2 regions of the Rossellomorea sp. DUT-2 genome follow, and region 2 is predicted to be linked to the other one. Evidence: riboswitches for the same ligand, from Rfam matches in the RefSeq annotation. Region 2 holds a riboswitch; the other holds the start of a gene.
The links. Region 2 has a riboswitch for S-adenosylmethionine ahead of ACOSV2_RS20685 (Na+/H+ antiporter NhaC family protein). Riboswitches for the same ligand answer to the same signal wherever they lie in the genome.

Region 1: another riboswitch for S-adenosylmethionine. It lies ahead of fbpA (Fur-regulated basic protein FbpA); the one in region 2 lies ahead of ACOSV2_RS20685 (Na+/H+ antiporter NhaC family protein).

What each region holds. Positions count from the first base shown of each region.
Region 1 covers NZ_JBQPEO010000001.1:906,615-916,211, reverse strand. The annotation lists gene ACOSV2_RS04510 (carboxylate--amine ligase) at 1-984, shown strand, start outside; gene ACOSV2_RS04505 (hypothetical protein) at 987-2,048, shown strand; gene ACOSV2_RS04500 (glycosyltransferase family 4 protein) at 2,078-3,346, shown strand; gene ACOSV2_RS04495 (NAD-dependent epimerase/dehydratase family protein) at 3,395-4,321, shown strand; gene ACOSV2_RS04490 (protoporphyrinogen oxidase) at 4,397-5,794, opposite strand; SAM riboswitch class I at 5,999-6,106, shown strand; gene fbpA (Fur-regulated basic protein FbpA) at 6,213-6,428, shown strand; gene ACOSV2_RS04480 (TVP38/TMEM64 family protein) at 6,623-7,192, shown strand; gene spoIIP (stage II sporulation protein P) at 7,275-8,438, opposite strand; gene ACOSV2_RS04470 (DUF2975 domain-containing protein) at 8,604-9,080, opposite strand; gene ACOSV2_RS04465 (flavin monoamine oxidase family protein) at 9,225-9,597, opposite strand, start outside.
Region 2 covers NZ_JBQPEO010000007.1:23,505-33,101, reverse strand. The annotation lists gene cls (cardiolipin synthase) at 1-170, shown strand, start outside; gene ACOSV2_RS20705 (YpbS family protein) at 259-525, shown strand; gene ACOSV2_RS20700 (DUF2187 family protein) at 636-908, opposite strand; gene ACOSV2_RS20695 (hypothetical protein) at 1,147-1,341, opposite strand; gene ACOSV2_RS20690 (MFS transporter) at 1,474-2,646, opposite strand; SAM riboswitch class I at 3,108-3,212, shown strand; gene ACOSV2_RS20685 (Na+/H+ antiporter NhaC family protein) at 3,299-4,615, shown strand; gene ACOSV2_RS20680 ((S)-benzoin forming benzil reductase) at 4,700-5,455, opposite strand; gene ACOSV2_RS20675 (LVIVD repeat-containing protein) at 5,619-6,986, opposite strand; gene ACOSV2_RS20670 (divergent polysaccharide deacetylase family protein) at 7,188-7,973, opposite strand; gene ACOSV2_RS20665 (helix-hairpin-helix domain-containing protein) at 8,099-8,572, opposite strand; gene ACOSV2_RS20660 (ABC transporter permease subunit) at 8,588-9,597, opposite strand, start outside.

The DNA of each region.
Region 1 (9,597 bases), on a different contig from region 2:
TTTTTAAAAGGAATAGCAATGAACCTTGATAAGAAGCCTGTGCTATACGCAGGTGCAGATGATTATGTTGTCTTCATCTCAAAATACCGGAACGAATTATCCCAGTACTACCTGTTTTTATATCCCGATCACTCTTTAATTATGGATTTATTAGATAAAAAGAAGACCTATGAATTAGCATTGGAATATAATGTCCCAACAGCCAAAACCTTTTTTGTGGAAAATGAAGAGGAGCTTGATGAGGCGGTTACTCAATTAGAATTTCCGTGTATTTTAAAGCCTGTGTTCGGACATGAATTCAGAAAACATGTTAATAAGAAAGCCATTCAGATTCAAGACGCCGTCCAATTAAAGAAAATCTATCCTATTTATCGCAAGTTCGGTGAGCTAATTATTCAGGAAATCATTCCTGGAGACAACCAATGCTTCTATAAAGTGGCGACATTTTTCGATGAGGATATGGAATTACTTGCCCTTTTCACTCTCCAAAAAAACCACCAATTCCCTTCACAATTCGGAACGGGAGCACACATCGTGAGCAAACGGATACCTGAGCTTATCGATGTAGGTGTTCCACTATTGAAAGAGTTGGGACTAAAAGGAGTAAGTATGATCGAGTATAAAAAAGATCCACGGGATGGGCAATATAAGCTCATTGAAATCAATCCCAGGTTCTGGCTGACCCATAGTTTAACCGGACACTCCGGAGTTGATTTTGCCCTTCAATATTACCAGTACCTTACAGGTCAACGTCCATCTCCAAAACTACAGCAAATTGACGGTGTTCAATGGATTTACTTGGTACGTTACTTCCTTACCTTTCTTGAAAAAAGAAAAAATGGAGAAATGAGCTTAAAAGACTTCTTTTATGGATTCAGAGGAAAAAAGGTATTCGCTCTTCTTGCCTATGATGACCCTATGCCATTTATAAGGAGTACCATGTCTCACCTGCGGAATGCGTGGAAAAAAAGAAGGAGTGATTGAGTATGTATACACCACAAGAATTGATATCTATGTTTCATAAACATGGAATTGAAGAAAAACTCTCCACATCCCTTGGGAGTAAAGTGACCATCCAGGCTTCATCAATCCAAAACCTTAAATCGACTAAAAGAAGCAGCATTTATCAGCTTCAGCTAGAGAAACACACAGACACCTTCCCTATCATTTTTAAAATCTACCATTCTACCAAATACAAAAATGAAGTCGAGATTAATGTCTACAGTCAAGCCTACCCTTTTTTAAAAGAGTTTCTTCCTGGAATCTACCTGATTGAGAAACAAGGAAGTGATACTTGGGTGTTCATGGAGTTTGTCCGCCAAATTCGCGGACAGCTGACCTTTACTCCCAAGCATTTTGATTATATTATACCAACACTTGCTAAACTTCACGCCCACACCCATGAAGAAAAATTCAAAAAAGAAAAAAAGACTTTTCAAAATTGGTTTCCCATTTACAACTCGGTAAAAATGAAAAATGATCGGGAAAAATTCATTTCAAATACAATGACATTTCTAGACGATGCCAAGAAGGATAAACAATTGAAGGACATCATCAAACCACATTATAAACCATTAAAAAACATATACAGTAACGGTCCTGAATTCTTTCCGGAACTATTGGCCAGCGGCTATTCCATTACACATGGAGATCTTCATATGCAGAATATCTGTTCAAAAGATGTCAGCAAAAATGAACCCTGGGCGATTCAATTCATTGATTGGGAATCAGCCAAATATGCCCCAACATGGTTTGACATGATTGTCCTGGTAGAAATTTTACTAGGTTTTCGGAAGGATTGGCAAAGCAATGCAGAAGAAATTCGCACCCATGCGGTCGACGTATACACGAGTGAAATGAAGAAATATGGAATCGAATTTAAAACCAAACCCATTCATTTATACAAAATGGCGTACCTTCAACGAACCCTCGAAAAAGGATTACACACTCAGCTGAGACGTATCTTTGACAACCGCGGAGGTGAGCTTCTTCCCTACCATTTAGAAAAAATATCAACCTGGGGAAGTGAACTGGGAATCTATAAATAGATACGAAAGGATGAGAAAACTTGAGTCGAATGCCCCCTTTCAACATTCATCCCTCTCTTCTTGCCATCATGGATCAATATTATGATGTGGAAAGAGACTATAAGGAGTCTCTCACTCTCCAACCATTCGGTCAGAAGAAAAAAGGCGATGATTCAAAGCCAATGAAAATCTTATACGTTACATTTTTTCAATACCCTCATACAGGTGGATTATCTCATTACATCACTTCTATAAAAAACGGTTTTGAAAAGGTAGGTCATAGTGTAGATGTACTAGCGCCAAACCATATGTCTTCAGAACAGCTGGAAGAATGGATCCCCGAAGCTGCCTCTGAAGCCCGTAAGTTTATGAATAGACGCTACGGAAAAGTCAATGAAAAAATCGTCAAAAACCTTAGTTACCTTCATGTATTTGGAATTTTTCTCAAAGAAAAAAATCTCCAGCAATATGACATCATACACGCTCAAGACCTGTTTGCCATCTTCATCCTGGGACATTTAAACCAAACATACCAAAAACCTTTACTCTTTACGCCACACGGGTTCTTTACGAAAAGTCGCTTAAAATTCAACAAAATGCAGAAAGATTCCATTGAAGAAGCCTACTTTACTGAACTTGAGAAAGTAGGCATTGAAGCAAGTACTGAAATCGTGATGATTTCAGATTCCTTTCGACCTAATTTAATGGATTTCGGTGCAAAAGTTGAAAGGATGGTCACCGTTCATACTGGCATCGATTTTAATCCACTCCCTCATAAAAATCATGAAAACACTATCCTAACGTGTGTCTCCCGACTGTCACCACGTAAAGGTCATGGATTTCTCTTGGAAGCATTGTCCGAGCTTCGTGAACACCTTGGTAATGTAGAAGTATGGATTGTCGGAGATGGGGTCATGAAGGAAAAACTGATTGAACAAGCGAAAGAACTTAAGCTAAATAACGTGATCTTTTTTGGGAAACGACACGATATACCCCATATTCTTTCCATGTCTGACATCTATGTATTAGCAACTGTGAATGATAACTTTCCCCTATCCGTCATGGAAGCAATGTTTTCCCGGCAAGCGGTCATCTCCACTACATGTGGCGGAATCCCGGAAATGGTTCAACATGAAGAAACAGGCATACTTTGTGAACCAGGTAACGTTGAACAACTGGCACAGGCGATAAAGCGTTTCATAACGAATAAGGAAGAACGTCTTAGGTTTGCTAACGCTGCTGAATCCTATGCTCGTCAACACTTGACCAGCCAAGTTATGACGAGAAAAATCGAAAAGATCTATCAAACATATTTATGAAGAAAGGAGACTCATCATGAGGGAGAATGAACTGATCCAGGATCGCACATGAAGATTTTAGTTACAGGCGGTGCCGGATTTATCGGCTCACAACTCGTAGAAATACTGCTCGCTGAAGGTCATACCCCAATTATTCTAGACAACTTCTCTAATGGCAGGGAGGAAAACGTGCCAAGTGGAGTTAAAATATATAGAAAAAATCTATTATCCGATAAAGTTGAAAGAATTTTCGAAAAAGAAAAACCCGACATCGTTATGCACCTCGCTGCCCAAGTGAGCGTAGCTAAATCACTGGAAAATCCTGCAGAAGATGCGGCAGTCAATGTATTAGGAACCGTAAAGTTATTGGAGTACAGTACCAGATACGGTGTGAAAAAATTCATCTTCTCCTCTTCCAGTGCAGTTTATGGATATACAAATGAGATGATTAATGAAGAGAGCTCTACTAGTCCGATTTCCTTTTACGGTACCTCAAAATTAGTATCGGAAACCTATATCAAACTATTTAATAAGCTCTATGATCTTCCATACACCATCTTGCGATACGCCAATGTATATGGACCTAGGCAAAGGTCCGATGGCGAAGGCGGAGTTATAAGCATTTTTATTGAGCAACTATTAAAGATTGAAATACCAATTATTTTTGGGGATGGAAACCAGACTCGGGACTTTGTTTACGTAGAGGACGTAGCCCGGGCAAATCTTCTTGCCATCACAAACGCCGACAATCAAATCATCAATATTGGCACCAACACCCAAACCAGCGTCAACCTACTCTACACCCTACTTTCAAACCAACTACACTCTTCGCAAAAGCCAAACTACGAAGCGAAGCGGGAAGGAGATATTTTACACAGTCACCTCTCAAATTCGAAAGCTCTATACCATCTAAAATGGGAACCTCAATATGATCTGAACTCCGGTTTAGAAAATACTCTTGAATATTTCAAAAAGAAAATGAAGAATGACGAATGATTTCATAACCCGTGCAAACATAAAGGAAAAGAGCTTGGAAAATTCAAAGCTCTTTTCCTTTATTCTTTATCTCCCTCAACCATTCTCCTCTAACTCATCTATAATCCATTCTGCAGTTTTCTTCCCATTTTGAATACACGCGCCAATACCCACTCCGAAGTATGAAGCACCTGCCAGCTTCACACGTGGCAGCTCAGTTGCGAGATTTTCGTCTAACGATTGTACAGACTGACTGTGCTCAAGATGGTAGTTTGGCATTAGGTCTTTCCAGTTCGTTACTTCGACAGAAATCGGATCTCCGTCTATGCCCACACTTTTTCTGATATCTTCAAGTGCCGTGCTTACAAGTTCTGCCTCGCTAAACTCTTTCAACTCATTGTAATGGGGGTTTGTACTTTTATAAAAAAGTCTCAATAAAAGGTTTTGATTATTGGATGTATGCTTCCACTTCCTACTCGTCCATGTGCATGCATCACATTTCACATCTCTACCGCTTGATACGATAAAGCCTGTTCCATCAGCAGGAAGTTCATCATCTGGAATGTTAAATCCAAGGTAAATCGAAATAAGTGAAGAGTTTTTCAATTTGTTAAAAACAGGTTCAAGGTTTTCATGAGTCAGAATCTTCTGGGTTATGTCATGAGGTGTTGCGAATACCACATAATCCGCTTTAAGCCTCCCGTGACCATTAAGAATCAGCTCATATTTGTCTCCTGTTTTTTGGAGCTTGGTTGTTTCTACTCCCTTTAAAAATGTCCCATTGGAACATTTTTCTTCTAAACGGTCAATGATGGTTGATAATCCATTTTTAAACGAGATGAACTTTTTATTGGATGCCCCTTGGAATTTTTGTCTATTTGCAGATAGACCTTTAATGATGCTGCCGTATTCGTTTTTATATTCAAGTAAGTATGGGAGTGTCGAAGCCATTGTGAGCTTATGCAAATTTCCAGAGTAGACCCCTGATAATACTGGAGCTACCTGCTTCTCAACAAGTTCCTTACCCAGGAATGCTTCTAAAAAATCACCGATGGAACTCTCTTTTGTAAACTGAGTATTCTCCGTTTCAAGGTCTTTAAGTGCCTCAGTCTTCCCTTCTTCTGAGACCAGGGTGCTATTTTTGAGAGACTCAACGGACATGGGAATTCCAAAAATCGTATCTTGGGGTATTTTGTGTAATTCCCCATTTGTATATATGTAGGATGTGCCCGTTTCATTATAGACGAGTTCCTCTTGAAGTTGAATTTCCTCAACTAGAGGAAGCACCCCTTCATTACGGGCTACGATTGAATCTGCTCCCGCTTCCATAATGAATTCGCCTTCTCTTATGGTTTTAATTTTTCCGCCGAGCTGCCGATCTCGCTCGATTAGAATTAACTCGATCTCTATTTCTCGTTCTATAGACATTTTTTGAAGATGGTACAGAGCTGTTAATCCTGTAATACCTCCACCTACGACAACCACTGTCTTCATACGATTCACTCCAATAATTGCGTTTATGTATACAGATTATCATGTTTTTTGTTGATTAGAAAAAGATTCTGTGTCTGAATTGGTAAAAAGTATAGGAATGAGAGTCAGTTCCAATCATCTATTCTATACCCATCATCCAATTCCTAGTTGACAACTATGAATACTTATATATATAATATAATAAATCCATTACAACTATATAGCCGCTTATCCAGAGAGGAAGAGGGACTGGCCCGATGATGCCTCAGCAACAGATTCTACATTGCAGAACACTGTGCTAATTCCACAAGCATTTCGCTTGGAAGATGAGTTGAAGTTTGATACATAAAGCCTTCTTCTTATCTACTAGGAAGAGGGCTTTTTAAAATGAAAGAGCCTCTTCCTCTGCTCGTATACATTTATAGAGGAGTGATTAAATATGGGGAAAATTCTTCAGGAAGCGATTCATCATCGAAGAAACGAGTTAATAAACAAATTAATTGTCCACAACATATTCAAAAAAGGGAACAAGCAATTATTTGAATTGACGCTCCTGGAACTTGAGGATGAATACAATTATCTTAAAAAGGAATGCCATCCGCATAGCGATGTTGGCTCAATTCATTGGAAAAATCGTGGAAAATCAAGCAGTTAAAAAGCAGCAATCCAGGAATTGGATTGCTGCTTGCTTATTTTTCTTTACTTAAACTATATGTCTGCATTCATCTGCACACCTTTGGCAATGTTCATGATCATGTTTCTTATCCACTCCTTACAAAATAAAATTGTTCCAAAAGGATTCCAGATGTATTATTCTGATAATCTAATCTCTTACAAAGGAATTAAAATATGACTTACACACTGCAGCATTTCATGAACGAATTTATCGCCGTTGATAGTTGGTCTCTCATTTTTATCAGTATAACCATCAATATATTCATCAGTATTCTAGGCTTCCTGCCAAGTGTTTTCTTGACGGCCTTTAATATTTCCGCATTTGGGTTTTGGCCAGGAGTCGGAATTTCCATACTTGGTGAATCATTAGGGGCCATTGTTAGTTTTTACTTGTATCGAAAAGGAATAAAGTTTGCAGGTATTGATAAGGTTCTGTCTAACAAATATTTTCTCAAATTAAAAGAAGCGTCAGGAGCGGAATGGATCTTTCTTTTATTCTTATTTCGCATGGTTCCGTTTGTGCCTTCAAGTGTGGTAACCGTTGCCGCTGCCTTCAGCTCTATTTCTATTGTTGTCTTTTCTATTATCAGCTCTGTCGGGAAGATTCCTTCGTTGTTGATTGAGGCATTCGTGGTGGTGAATGTGCTGGATGCAGATAAGGGTACGGGTATTTTGTTGGCTGGTTCAGTGGTGGTGGGGATATTTTATTTGGGATATCGTTGGAGGAGGAACATTAGAAGATAATTGAGGCCGTTACGGAAACGACTCTCCTTGGGAACAGAAAAAAGACGTCCACCACGTGGCATACGTCTTTTCTCCCTATCACTTATTGAGCATTCACCTCGACAGCATCCTTCTTGTAATATTCTGCAAAGATCTCGGCGAAGGCTTCTGTAGAGTTATACAATTCCACTAAGTTATTTTCCACTCCGCCAAACTCAAGTAACATGGCTCTCTCGGTTAGGTCCTGATTGTAGACCCCGTTACCTTCTGCTCTTGTTTTGATGAAGACACCCCGGCTGATGCCAGGATATTTTTCCTCCAGTTTAGCATTCAATTCCTTTGCGATCTTAAGGTTCTTTTCGAAGTTTTTGTTTTCTTTTCCTACGATAAAAAATAAACGTGCATAGTTTTTACCATTAATGGTTTTGGTAGTGATGCTTCGTGGCTGAGAATCCCGATGGATATCAATCAGGTACGTTAGGTCATCGTTTTGGGCAATGGCTTCTTGTACTAGACCCCTTGATAACTGATAGGATTCAAAATATGTCCATGACTTGTCTTTGAGAGCTTTGTTTACATCTGTCTTATCCTGGACTGCTCCAATCCCCCTTGCTTCAAGCTCTTGCTTCAATTTGGATCCGACAGCAATGACGTTGACCTTCTCGTTGGTACTGGCTGGATCTTTCGAATCGTTATTCTTAATCAGCGGGCTGAATGCTTCCCAACTGTGTGAATGATAGATGTAAACGGATTTTTCATCAATCTCTTGAACACCGTCTCCTGAGTTGTTGTTGGCCTGATCGATTTGGCTCTGATCAATTTCCTGATCTTTCAACTGATCTTCTGTTGGAGCCGGTGATTCATTTGGGAGGTTCGTAATGTCTGTCCCTTTCCCTGCAACGGCTATGTGAGTATGATAATTTTCGATCCCGGGGATTTCCCGTCCAAATAAACTACGTGGATCAAGGAGTGAAACGTTTGTGACGCTTTCCAACCAATCAAAATCACTGTTTAATGCTTCCTCATTGGTAGCTCGCAGTCCAGTCATCTCCTGTGACAACATCATAAGAAACGTTTCCTTTGGGACGAGTTCGGACATCGATGAATAAAGTAAACTATCCACCCTCAATTTAATAGCCGTCGACGAAATCAACCATACGGTCAAATACATGAGGACAATACCGATCAATACTACCCGAATGATGGCTTTCATAGAGACGAATACTAGTGGGAATAAGCTATTGTTGTTTCGAGACTTATACGACATCATCAGTACCCCTATATAAAGTATTTAATAGTTAACCTTATGCAGGGGGGGGATAGAGTAGAAGGTTTTTTCCGTGATTCGGTCGGATTTCCTAGATCTTACAGGTTTGCATTTCCCTCTTAACCAGAATCACATCAATATAATGATAATCGTCATATACTCACCTCATACAGTTAAATCATTTTCAGATTTTAGTTCATTTGCATTCTTCAGCAATTCCTGAAGAACCGCTGCGAAAATCGAAATGGTGACAGACGCAAAGCTGATAATAATCCCAACCATGGCAATACCCGGATGAAGAGCATTTTGGATAAGTAGAAACACTATACCTGCCACATAAATGGCAGTAATCAGTAAGGCATACAGTTTAATTCGTTCAAGAGCCCTTATTGCTTTTCCTGAAAAAGCATGCTTCTTTTCAATACACTTTAAAAGCTTAAAAGCTTGATACAGCGCTAAATTAAATGGAACCGCTGTTAAGTATAACCCTATTAGAACCGGCCATTTCAAATAAGCGAATTCCGGAAATAGATCAGCCGAATGCTTTGCCATGGTTGGCAACCAGACAACACAAAGGATGAATACAATCGCTCCTAGTGCCACTACTGCCCCTTTTAAAAAAATCGTCGTTCCTCGTTTCATAACACACCTCTGATACCATGTTTTTCTAAATTATATAATGATATTTATTGTTTTCCAATAAAATTTTATTGATGTTGTATTCTCTATTAAATACTTCTTATACAAACTAACAAACGCATGAGCAAACTCATGCGTTTTAAACCCTTATCTGCTATTCACTTCATTGGCTGCCCTCACCCCTGACTCAATCGCCCCTTCGATCCAACCATGAAAGGAGGACGTGTGCTCTCCAGCAAAATGAATTCTGCCTTCGGGTTTCTTAATATAATCGCCGATATCACTTGCCTGCCCAGGGGTATAAAGGGTAAAACATCCTGCGGAGAATGGGTTTTTACTCCAGTTGTAGACTACATAGTTCAACATTTCTGTATACACCTGTTCGCCATAGATTTTAGAGAGATCTTCTAAAACCTCTTTAATGATTACTTCTTTTGATTTGCTGTTCCATAAGAGTGCATTCTGTCCCCAGCTGTAACTCGCTAACATGACCCCAGGTTTGTTACTACCCTTGTCGTGA
Region 2 (9,597 bases):
TCGAGGTAAATGCCTTCTTATATGATCAAACTATTTCTGAAAGTCTGAGCGCTGTGTTCAGGAAAGATATGGAGAAGAGCAGAGAATTAACCATGAAAGAGTATGAAGAAAGACCTCTGAAGATCAAATTGAAAGAATCAATTTCAAGGCTCCTGTCCCCTATCTTATAGATAGGGATATTCTAAGACATTGCCATGAGGGCCTGGAAGAAGGCATAATAGAGGGTATAATGCGTAATTGATAGAGAGGGATGAAATCATGAGTGTACATAAAGACATTACGAAGCATTCAAGTAAGCAAAATCAACTGGTACAACAATTTATGATATTGGATGAGCATAGAGAAAGAGCGATCGATGAAGCCGTTCAGCTTTGTTTGAATGAGCAGCCGTTTACAACGGATGCCATTAATCAAGTGACGAATGAAATCAACGTCCTTGCCCGTCAAGGTGTCGTTCCACAGAGAAAGCTTGTCACAATTGAAATGGTGAAGGAATATGCAGCTAAAATAAATGAACCACGTTGAAGTTGATTTATTTCATTAACGAGTGTCAGACTCCACATAAAAAGACCTTGAAACGTCTAATCCACATTAATGGTAGGCGTGTCAGGGTCTTTTACTTTGAATGCTGGAATTTAAGCTTTTAATGCGCTATTCCACCCATCATATACAAATACAGGTTGTGTACCAATTTCAGCACGTTCTATGACGACATAGTTTTTATGTGACACGACGGTTTGATCGTCCGGTAAATCCAACTTCTTCGCAACATCCTGGTCCATTTTAACAATGACCGTGTTTTCTCTAAGGGTAGTAACCACACCATTGATTACATGTTTCTTTCTTTTGAATTGAACGGTATCTCCAAGGTTTGCATTATCTTTTGAGTACACGAATGTATTTTCCATTTTAATATCCCCTTTTCAAATAATGTAATAGGTTTCTTAGTTTATATAATTGAGAGAATTTTCTAATAATATTATTCTAACTGGTATTTATATAATTATCAATGAATACTTATCCTTCTTCTACCACAATTCATGTTTATCAAAACCTTTTAAGAAAACTTTTTTGTTTGCTTATTCTTTCTCCCTCATTATATCTATTGGCTACTACAATAGGGAAATCCTTCCTTTTAATATTTTTTTACAAAAAACCAGACTGGGACAAAAAAACCACGATATAAAGACGAAAATTAGTAGTGTAGGTTCTTAATACCGCTAATGATTTCCGTGCAAGACTACGCTTTCCGCGGGTAGCGCGTGAGCCTCCTCGGCAAGCCTGCGGGGTCTCACATAAGCTACTTTTCCCGCAGGAGTCTTCGTCTTGCACTCCAATCAACCGCTGGAAAGAGCTAAAATCATATGTACCGTAAATAAATAAAAAACCCGAACAAATCTGCCTACTAAAAAGCAGAATAGTTCGGGTTTTACTTAGACTAAAACACTTTTGTCCCAAGCTCGCTTTGATGTATTAATAAGCGAGTGCATTTTTCTTTTCTTCTTTCATGAGAACGAAGCAAAGGAAAATACCTAATAGGGATAGTACAGCGAAGAATAAGTACACCGTGTAAATGGAGTACGTTTCATAGATAAAGCCGCCAACAAAGGTACTGAACCAATTCCCCAGTCCGTTTCCGATTGCTGAATATACCGTAACGGCTGTTGCTGTAATGTGGGAAGGCGTGATTTCTTTAATGTAGCGCAATCCGGCTGGGATGAACAAGCCAATGGCAAGACCTTGCATGACAGCCGATGAATAGACAAGCCACAGACTAGGTTCTGTAAAGTAAAAGAGCCAGCGGAGCATGGATGCAGCACCTGCCAAGGCAGCGACTGTTAACAAACCGAATTTATCAATCCATCCACCGGCGACCTTCATAAAGGGAACCTCCGATAACACTGCAATCAGGAACGCGAGACCAATTCCAGCATACGTTCCGCCTGAATCTTCAACAAATAATCCGAAATACACATTATTTGCTAGATTCGGACCGAATACTAAGAAAGTGACCGCTAAAAAGATGAGGAACTTTTTCATTGTGAATAATTCTTTCATTCCTGCCTTTAAATCAAGCTTTGCTGCCGCTCTCTCTTTCGGAAACCGGAAGGAAAGGAATCCGGATAGAACTAAACAGATAAAGAAAGAGTAAAAAATGATGGTAGGCCCGATAAATCCTTCTGAAAGTCTTCCCATTATAAAGACTGCTATACCAAAGCCCAAAGAACCGAACAAACGGATATTTCCGTAGTTATACCGGACCTTACTTGTATACTTCAAGCTGATACTATCGGAAACGGGAATGATCGCACTTTGGAAAATGGCAACTAAAATGGCCACGATAAGCAGGCCATAGTAAAAGTCCATAAACAAGTAACCGAGTGCAAAGATTCCCGCCACTAAAGAGGTTAAACCAAGAACCACGGTGGGACGATTGGTCGTGTCACTCACCATTCCCCAAATAGGCTGGAAGAAAATCATCATGATGGGACCTACAGACATGATCGTTCCAATCTGATAGCCATTTAACCCCACGCTTTCGCTCAAGTACACACTGAGTAAGGGATATAAACTACCAACACCAAAGAACGTTAATAAGTAAAATCCTTGTAAAGTAAAAATTTGATTTCGTACTGTTCTTTCCACTACCGTATCCCCCAAGATGTTTTTTGTCTTCCTTATAGTAGACCTTGAACGTTCAATTGTCTATGAGTTTATGCCTTATTATGGATAAAGTCATGCTTTTTCGGAGTATCTGGTGCCGGGAAGGAATGTATCGTTCAGCTACGGCGGCTAGTCCCTCGAGGTCATAAGTCAATAACGCCATAAAGGCAAAAGGCGCCTTTCCGGCGTTCTCGCCTTATGCTTGTCGGGCCTGAGCAAGCCGCCTCCGCTTCTGTTTCATCCAGCTACGCCGGCTAGTCCCTCGAGGTCATAAGTCAATAACGCCATAAAGGCAAAAGGCGCCTTTCCGGCGTTCTCGCCTTATGCTTGTCGGGCCTGAGCAAGCCGCCTCCGCTTCTGTTTCAAAAATTTCCCGTTTGACTTTTTCGAGTAAACCCTTTAAAGTATGGAAGTATATTTTAAATCAACTAAATACGATATTCTTCTTATCCAGAGAGACGGAGGGACTGGCCCTGCGATGTCTCGGCAGCGGACTCATATTGAGTGCTGTGCCACATCCAGCAAGCGAAATGCTTGAAAGATAAGAGGAGTGTTTCGTTCTTTTGAAACCTCTTCTTATTCCGGAAGAGGTTTTTTGTATGTTAGTAAATTGGACGATAAAGGAGTGTTAGGAATGAATCAAGAAAAAGGAAATCTATTGGCGTTACTGCCTTTGATCATATTTGTTTCTCTGTTCCTTGGAGCAGGCATCATTTCAGGAGACTTTTATGCTTTTCCTGTACTAGTATCAATTATCATCGCATCCGTTGTAGGTCTGTTGATGAACCGAAAAGAGACGTTAACGGCTAAGATTGAGCGTTTCGCTAAAGGATCCGGTCACCCTGATATCATGATCATGGTCTTTATCTTCCTGTTAGCGGGAGCGTTTTCCGGAGTAGCTGAAAAGATGGGAGCCGTTGATTCAACTGTAAACTTCGCCCTATCCGTGCTGCCCGGTAACTTGATCATTGTGGGATTATTTATTATCGCTGCTTTCATTTCGTTATCAATGGGTACATCCATGGGAACGATCGCAGCACTCGCGCCAATCGGTGTCGGGATTAGTTCAGGAACAGATATTTCTATGCCCCTTGCCATGGCGACCGTCATTGGAGGAGCGATGTTCGGAGATAACTTATCGTTCATTTCAGATACGACCATTGCAGCTGTTCGTACACAGAAAACGGAAATGAAAGACAAATTTAAAGTCAACTTCTTCATTGTATTACCTGCCGCAATCGTGACAATGATGATTCTCCTTGTTCTTACTATGGGGAATCAATCTACTGTCGGAGCGGAAAGCTTTAATTGGATTAAAATCCTGCCTTACCTTGGAGTTATCATCGGTGCTCTTGCAGGATTAAATGTGTTTGTCGTTTTATTAGGCGGAATTGTTTTAGCTGGAATCATTGGATTCATCGATGGAAGCTTTACTCCAGCCAGTTATTTTGGTAGCGTGGCCGATGGAATGACAGGAATGGCAGAGATTGTGATCCTTTCCGTGCTGATCGGCGGGGTTGTAGAACTTATCCGTCATAACGGCGGAATTCAGGCTTTACTTTATCACGCCACTCGCAAAATCAAGTCTCCTCAGGGAGCACAGCTTGCTACTGCAGGATTAGTGAGTTCTACAAACCTGTGCACAGCGAACAACACGATTTCAATCATTATTGCCGGCCCGCTTGCCAAATCGATTAGTGAAAACTATGGGGTGGACCCCCGTAAATCAGCCAGTATCCTTGATATTTTCTCTTGTTCGATTCAAGGATTAATCCCTTACGGAGCACAGGCCCTGTTAGTGGCTGAAGTCGCAGGCATATCACCAATCAGCATCATCCCATATGCCTTCTACCCGATCTTGATTGCTGTTTGCGGTCTGATTGCCATTCGATTTGCACTACCGAAATTCACACGCAAATCTGCACCGGAAGCAAACCCGGTTCGATCTTAAATTTAGAGAGACAAACCCTTTTGGGCTTGTCTCTCTTTTTGATAAGAAAAAAGCAGATTCCGTTTCCGGTAACCTGCTTTCTTTTTATAACAAATCATTTACATGATATAGCTTACCACTTTCAATTTCGCTTTCTGTTACAAGTTTAACCAGTGCACTTGCGACTGTATCGGTTTCACGAAGCATTCCTTCCTCTTTATAGCGCTGGAAGGATTCGACATCGGCAAAGGCTTCTTTAGAGGACGAACGGATTTCACCTTGCATATCTGTATCCATGACACCAGGGCTGAAGGCAATCACTTGATGTCGGCTATGTTTTTTAGAAAGCTCTAAGCTTACGGTTTCTGTCAACATATTCACTCCGGCTTTGGTTGCGCAGTAGGTACTCCAGCCATACACAGGGCGACTTCCCGCTCCTGAGCTGATATTGATCATAATCATCTTCGAATCAGATCCCCGGGCAGCTTTTATCATCTCATTGGTTGCGATCATGGGAGATAGTAAGTTGACATGTACACTCGTTTCCAGAGCTTGATTTTCCACTTCACCAGAAGGGTTGATTGGTGTCACCACACCGGCATTTTGGACAACATATACTCTGTCAGGTTTGTATTCAAATACTTTTGCACCGGCTTCACGGAATACAGCTTCGGTTTCTCCTGATTGTGAGAGATCGCACGGGAAGAATTCATACGATACCTCATTTTCCCAGGCTAGCTTTCGCAGTCTTTCATTATCTGACCGTGAAACATTGATCAGACCTATGCCCTTTTCGATAAATAGCTTGGCAATCGACTCGCCTAAGCCTCTTGTTGCTCCCGTTACAATTGCATAATCCATATCGACTCATCTCCTTCTTACCTTCTGATTATAAGGGAGAGTCTTATTTTCACAAAAAAATCAGCCTCATTTTTACATAACATTTACAAATGAGATCAACCTTTTCCGCATAATAAGGAAGCTCCACGACAAAGAACGATTTTATCGCAGAGCCAATAGGGATTTACTCTGATTTATTATTTTTCTGAATCACTTTTAATCCTGTTCCCATGTCGGAAGCAAGTATATAGTTCCGGTTAGCAAATACGCCCCAAATAAATGAGTTTTCCGGTACATATCTTCCTATTTCTTCTGGTGTTGAAGGGTCGGAGATATCAACCGCTCTTACTCCTCCTGCATAGTGGGAGAGGTAGAGGGTGTTCCCTACAACTTTAGGGTCATGAACTGTATTTGCAAATGTAACCCCATCCTCGACATTGTCGACTAAATCCGTTTTGAAATTACTTAATAATTTAGGATTGGATCTATCTTTAATATCAAAGATTCTCGTATAGCCGTATGATTCTTCATACCCTTCCCTTTTAGGAGCATAGACCTCTCTCGTCTCAATAAGCACGGTTCCCCCTTTCGCTACTTGAGCAGAGTGAGAAGACCCTTGTTGTAGTGAAGCAAACTCAGTACGTCCTAAGTACTCAGGATTGTCCGGGTCGCTTATGTCCAGCATGATTGTGCCTAAGTCCCAAAATGAGAGAAATGCGGTTTGTGCATTCTCATCCGTCATGACACTATGATTGAAAACAGGGCGGACCTTGCCGTCGGGTGCATTCCAATGATAGCCATTAAAGTCATCCGGAACTTCATCAAGTTGCCTTGGATCAAATTCATAAATCGTTTTCGGGTTGGCAGGGTCCGTTACTTCTACTAAAGAGAAATCCTTCTTTTCCCCATGTGTGTAGTAATCCGCATAATTACTTGCTGCAAGTACAAATGCGCGGTCTCCCTGCTTCGCCAGGTAGAGCTCATGGGTACCCGATGCTCGCTGATCAACTGCCCAGAAACCTAATTTTTCAGGATGATATGGGTCTGTTACATCATACAATAGTACTCCACCAACCGAATCAGGATTACTGCGGTCGAGTCGTTGTACACTTACTGCAGCTAAATCACCATTAAAATCCTTCGTATTCACTTGCTTTACTACAACTTTTTCCTGCCATGTACCAGGAATTTCATCTGCAAAAGAAGAGACTTCAATCGGATTTGAAGGATCTTTCAAGTCAAATACTCTTACGCCTCCGTTCCCTCCATTACTTGTATGGGTTCCAACATAAGCAAAATTTTTATGGGCATAAACATCTGCCGTATTATTCTGAACTCCATCCTTTTCTTTTAATTGGACAGCCGCTACTTCGTTCCAGCCGCTCACGTTTTTACTTCCTTCTAACTGCGGAATGACAGCAAGACTACCGGCTTCCGCTCCTTTTTCAATTGAAACATCGTCTAATACGTCGTGGGCAGATGCGGTTGGCGAAATCATAGCTAAGCCTAATGCACCAATAAAAACAGATTTTAGTAGTAGATTTTTTTTCATGTTACTAACAGCCTCCCAGACTTTTTTACCATTAATTTCTTTTTATGGTTTTATATGTTTTAACATACAAGAGAAGGCTTGTCACCCAATCCATATGAAAACAGATGAAAAGAACTACTTATTTTCGGAATGTTCAGAATGTTTAGTTCAATTGATAGGGATTGAACTAATCCTTTTTGACCACAAAAAAAAGCACACCATTCAAGGCATGCTCTCATCAATCAAATGATATTCAGGGATTAAATCTGACAGTGGGACAATGGAAGCTTTTTTCTCATAAAGAGGAAGAAACTCTTCAAGCATGGTGGCAACCTTGATTCCTGTGACCCCGACATGACCTATGGCAATGGTTGAAGTGTCACTATCTAATTCTTTAGAAAGGAGCTTGGCTTGCTTTCCGATATGCTGGATAGTATAGACATCATCAAAGAATAATTCGTTCTCAAGATAGGGAACATCCAATTCCTTCGCAAGCTTCGGAATGACACTCTTTCCTGTTGTTTTACTATCAAGATAAAATAACCCCTTTTCCTTGCATACCTCTAAAACGATTCTCATGACCCTCTCATTGGCAGTGGCTCTTGAGCCCATATGGTGATTGACTCCTACTGCATAGGGAACCTCTTCGATCGCCTTTTCTACTCTTTTCCGGATTTCGTCATTTGAAAGCGAAGTGGTGATTGCCCCGGGTCCAAGCCAGCTTGCTTTCCCGGACATCGGTTCCATTGGAAGGTGTACGATGACCTCATGGCCCCGCCCATGTGCCTTTTCCGCATCTTCCCGTGTTGTTGGCAGAAAGGGCATAACTGCAATCGTCAAGGTGACGGGTAAGTTCAGGATTTCTTCTGTTCCCTTCATGTCGTTTCCTAAATCATCAATAACGATCGCGAGTTCATTGTGATGGGCTGGAAGGGGCAGAATGTTTCTTGCAGAAGATGAAGCATGAAAAAAGAACGTCAATAGTAAACAGAAGAACAGGATTCTCATCTTTCATCACTCCTTTTTCTTTATCATGTCCATTTTGAGGAGTAAATACGAAAGAGATCCGTCCCTGAAGAGTACGCATATAAATATAGGCAGGAAGCTGATTCTTTGCTTCCTGCCTTTTTAGTTTATGAGGTCCGTCCCTCATCCCAGCCTTTGGTGGGGCGGTCGCCGGGGTAGCCGTGGGTTTGGCGATAGGTTTTTCTTTGGGTGGTGAAGTCCCACCAGTTTTTGGTGGAGGATGGATGGTTGGCGTGATGGACGACACACCTGAGGGAGTCTTCTACGCAAGGGTCCATCCAGACGCCGTATTTCTTTTCCAATTCTATAATCAGGTCTTCTCCCTTTTCGTTCTTTATATCTTCGTAAGAATAGAAACCAAGATCTTCAACGACGTTATGCGCCATATTCGGTCCGATTGACGGAATTCGTTGAAATATGGACATGCCGACTAAGTATCGGGCTCTATCCAGGGAGATATTAAGTTTTTCACTTAGTGCATCGGGAGACCATTCGAAGATGTCTTCCAATCTGATCTTCTCTTTACGAAGCGATGATCTCTCTTCATCAGTCAGTGGCAATTTTGGACTTTTTCTATTCAATCTTTGTTCCCTCCTCTATCCCTTAAAGGATTGTTGTCGAACCAAATGAAAGTCTTCCACTACTGGATGGTAGGTTTTCTTCTTCACCAGCTTATGCTTGTTCTTAATTGGAGTGTTGTTCACCAGTACCCCTACCTTTGTTTGCTGGATTTCCTTCACACCTTGTACAATCAACTGCATGGCGATGATGGCAATCATAAAGGCTGCTAACGGAGCAATGACAATCCAGTACTTTCCGGTCATTAGGGAATCTTTAGTGGAACTAATCAGACCTGACCATTCAAATGTTCCTGATTTCGGAGGATCGGGTACCAGTCCTCCTGTGATGATCGTACCTCCCAAGAACAGATGAAACAATCCCAGATGGACAAGAATGAGAAGCGTTTGGATAAACTGCTGCCCCCATATAATGAATAATCTTGGTGCCAGATGAGGGAATAGATGCGTCCACAATAAATGACGATTAGTTCCCCCTAAGAGCTTCGCCGACAGAACAAAATCCTGTTTTCCTAATAACTTCAGTTCATTCCCTATTAAAACCGTCGTTAACGGGAGCACAAGTATCGTTAACACGACAGCTTCAAAAACGAGTCTTTCAAAGATGGAGTGATCCCATCCTAACACCGGCAATCCCCAAAGTACCGGCCTTAATAGAAGATACGCAATGAGGCTCAGTGGCAGGAAATGAATGGAATCCACCATACGATCAAGCCAATTCTTCCTGTTTTCTTTTAAATGAAAATGATAGACTATTCCAAGATAGAATCCACCTATCACCCTTAGAGACGCGACAACCAGTGCAAAGAGGAGGGTATACTTTGCCCCGACAATCAGTTGATCGAGGATGCTATACCCGAAGAAATCGGACCCCAATATCATCTCCCCAAATGGCTTATGCGGAGGTGCACTGATGATTCGTCCCTCATCGTTCTTCATGAACTGAATTTGTTTAATCGGATCTTCTTTCATCATTGGATAAAGGAAACTGACAGCAATCAAGAGAAAGATGACACTAAACCCTATGG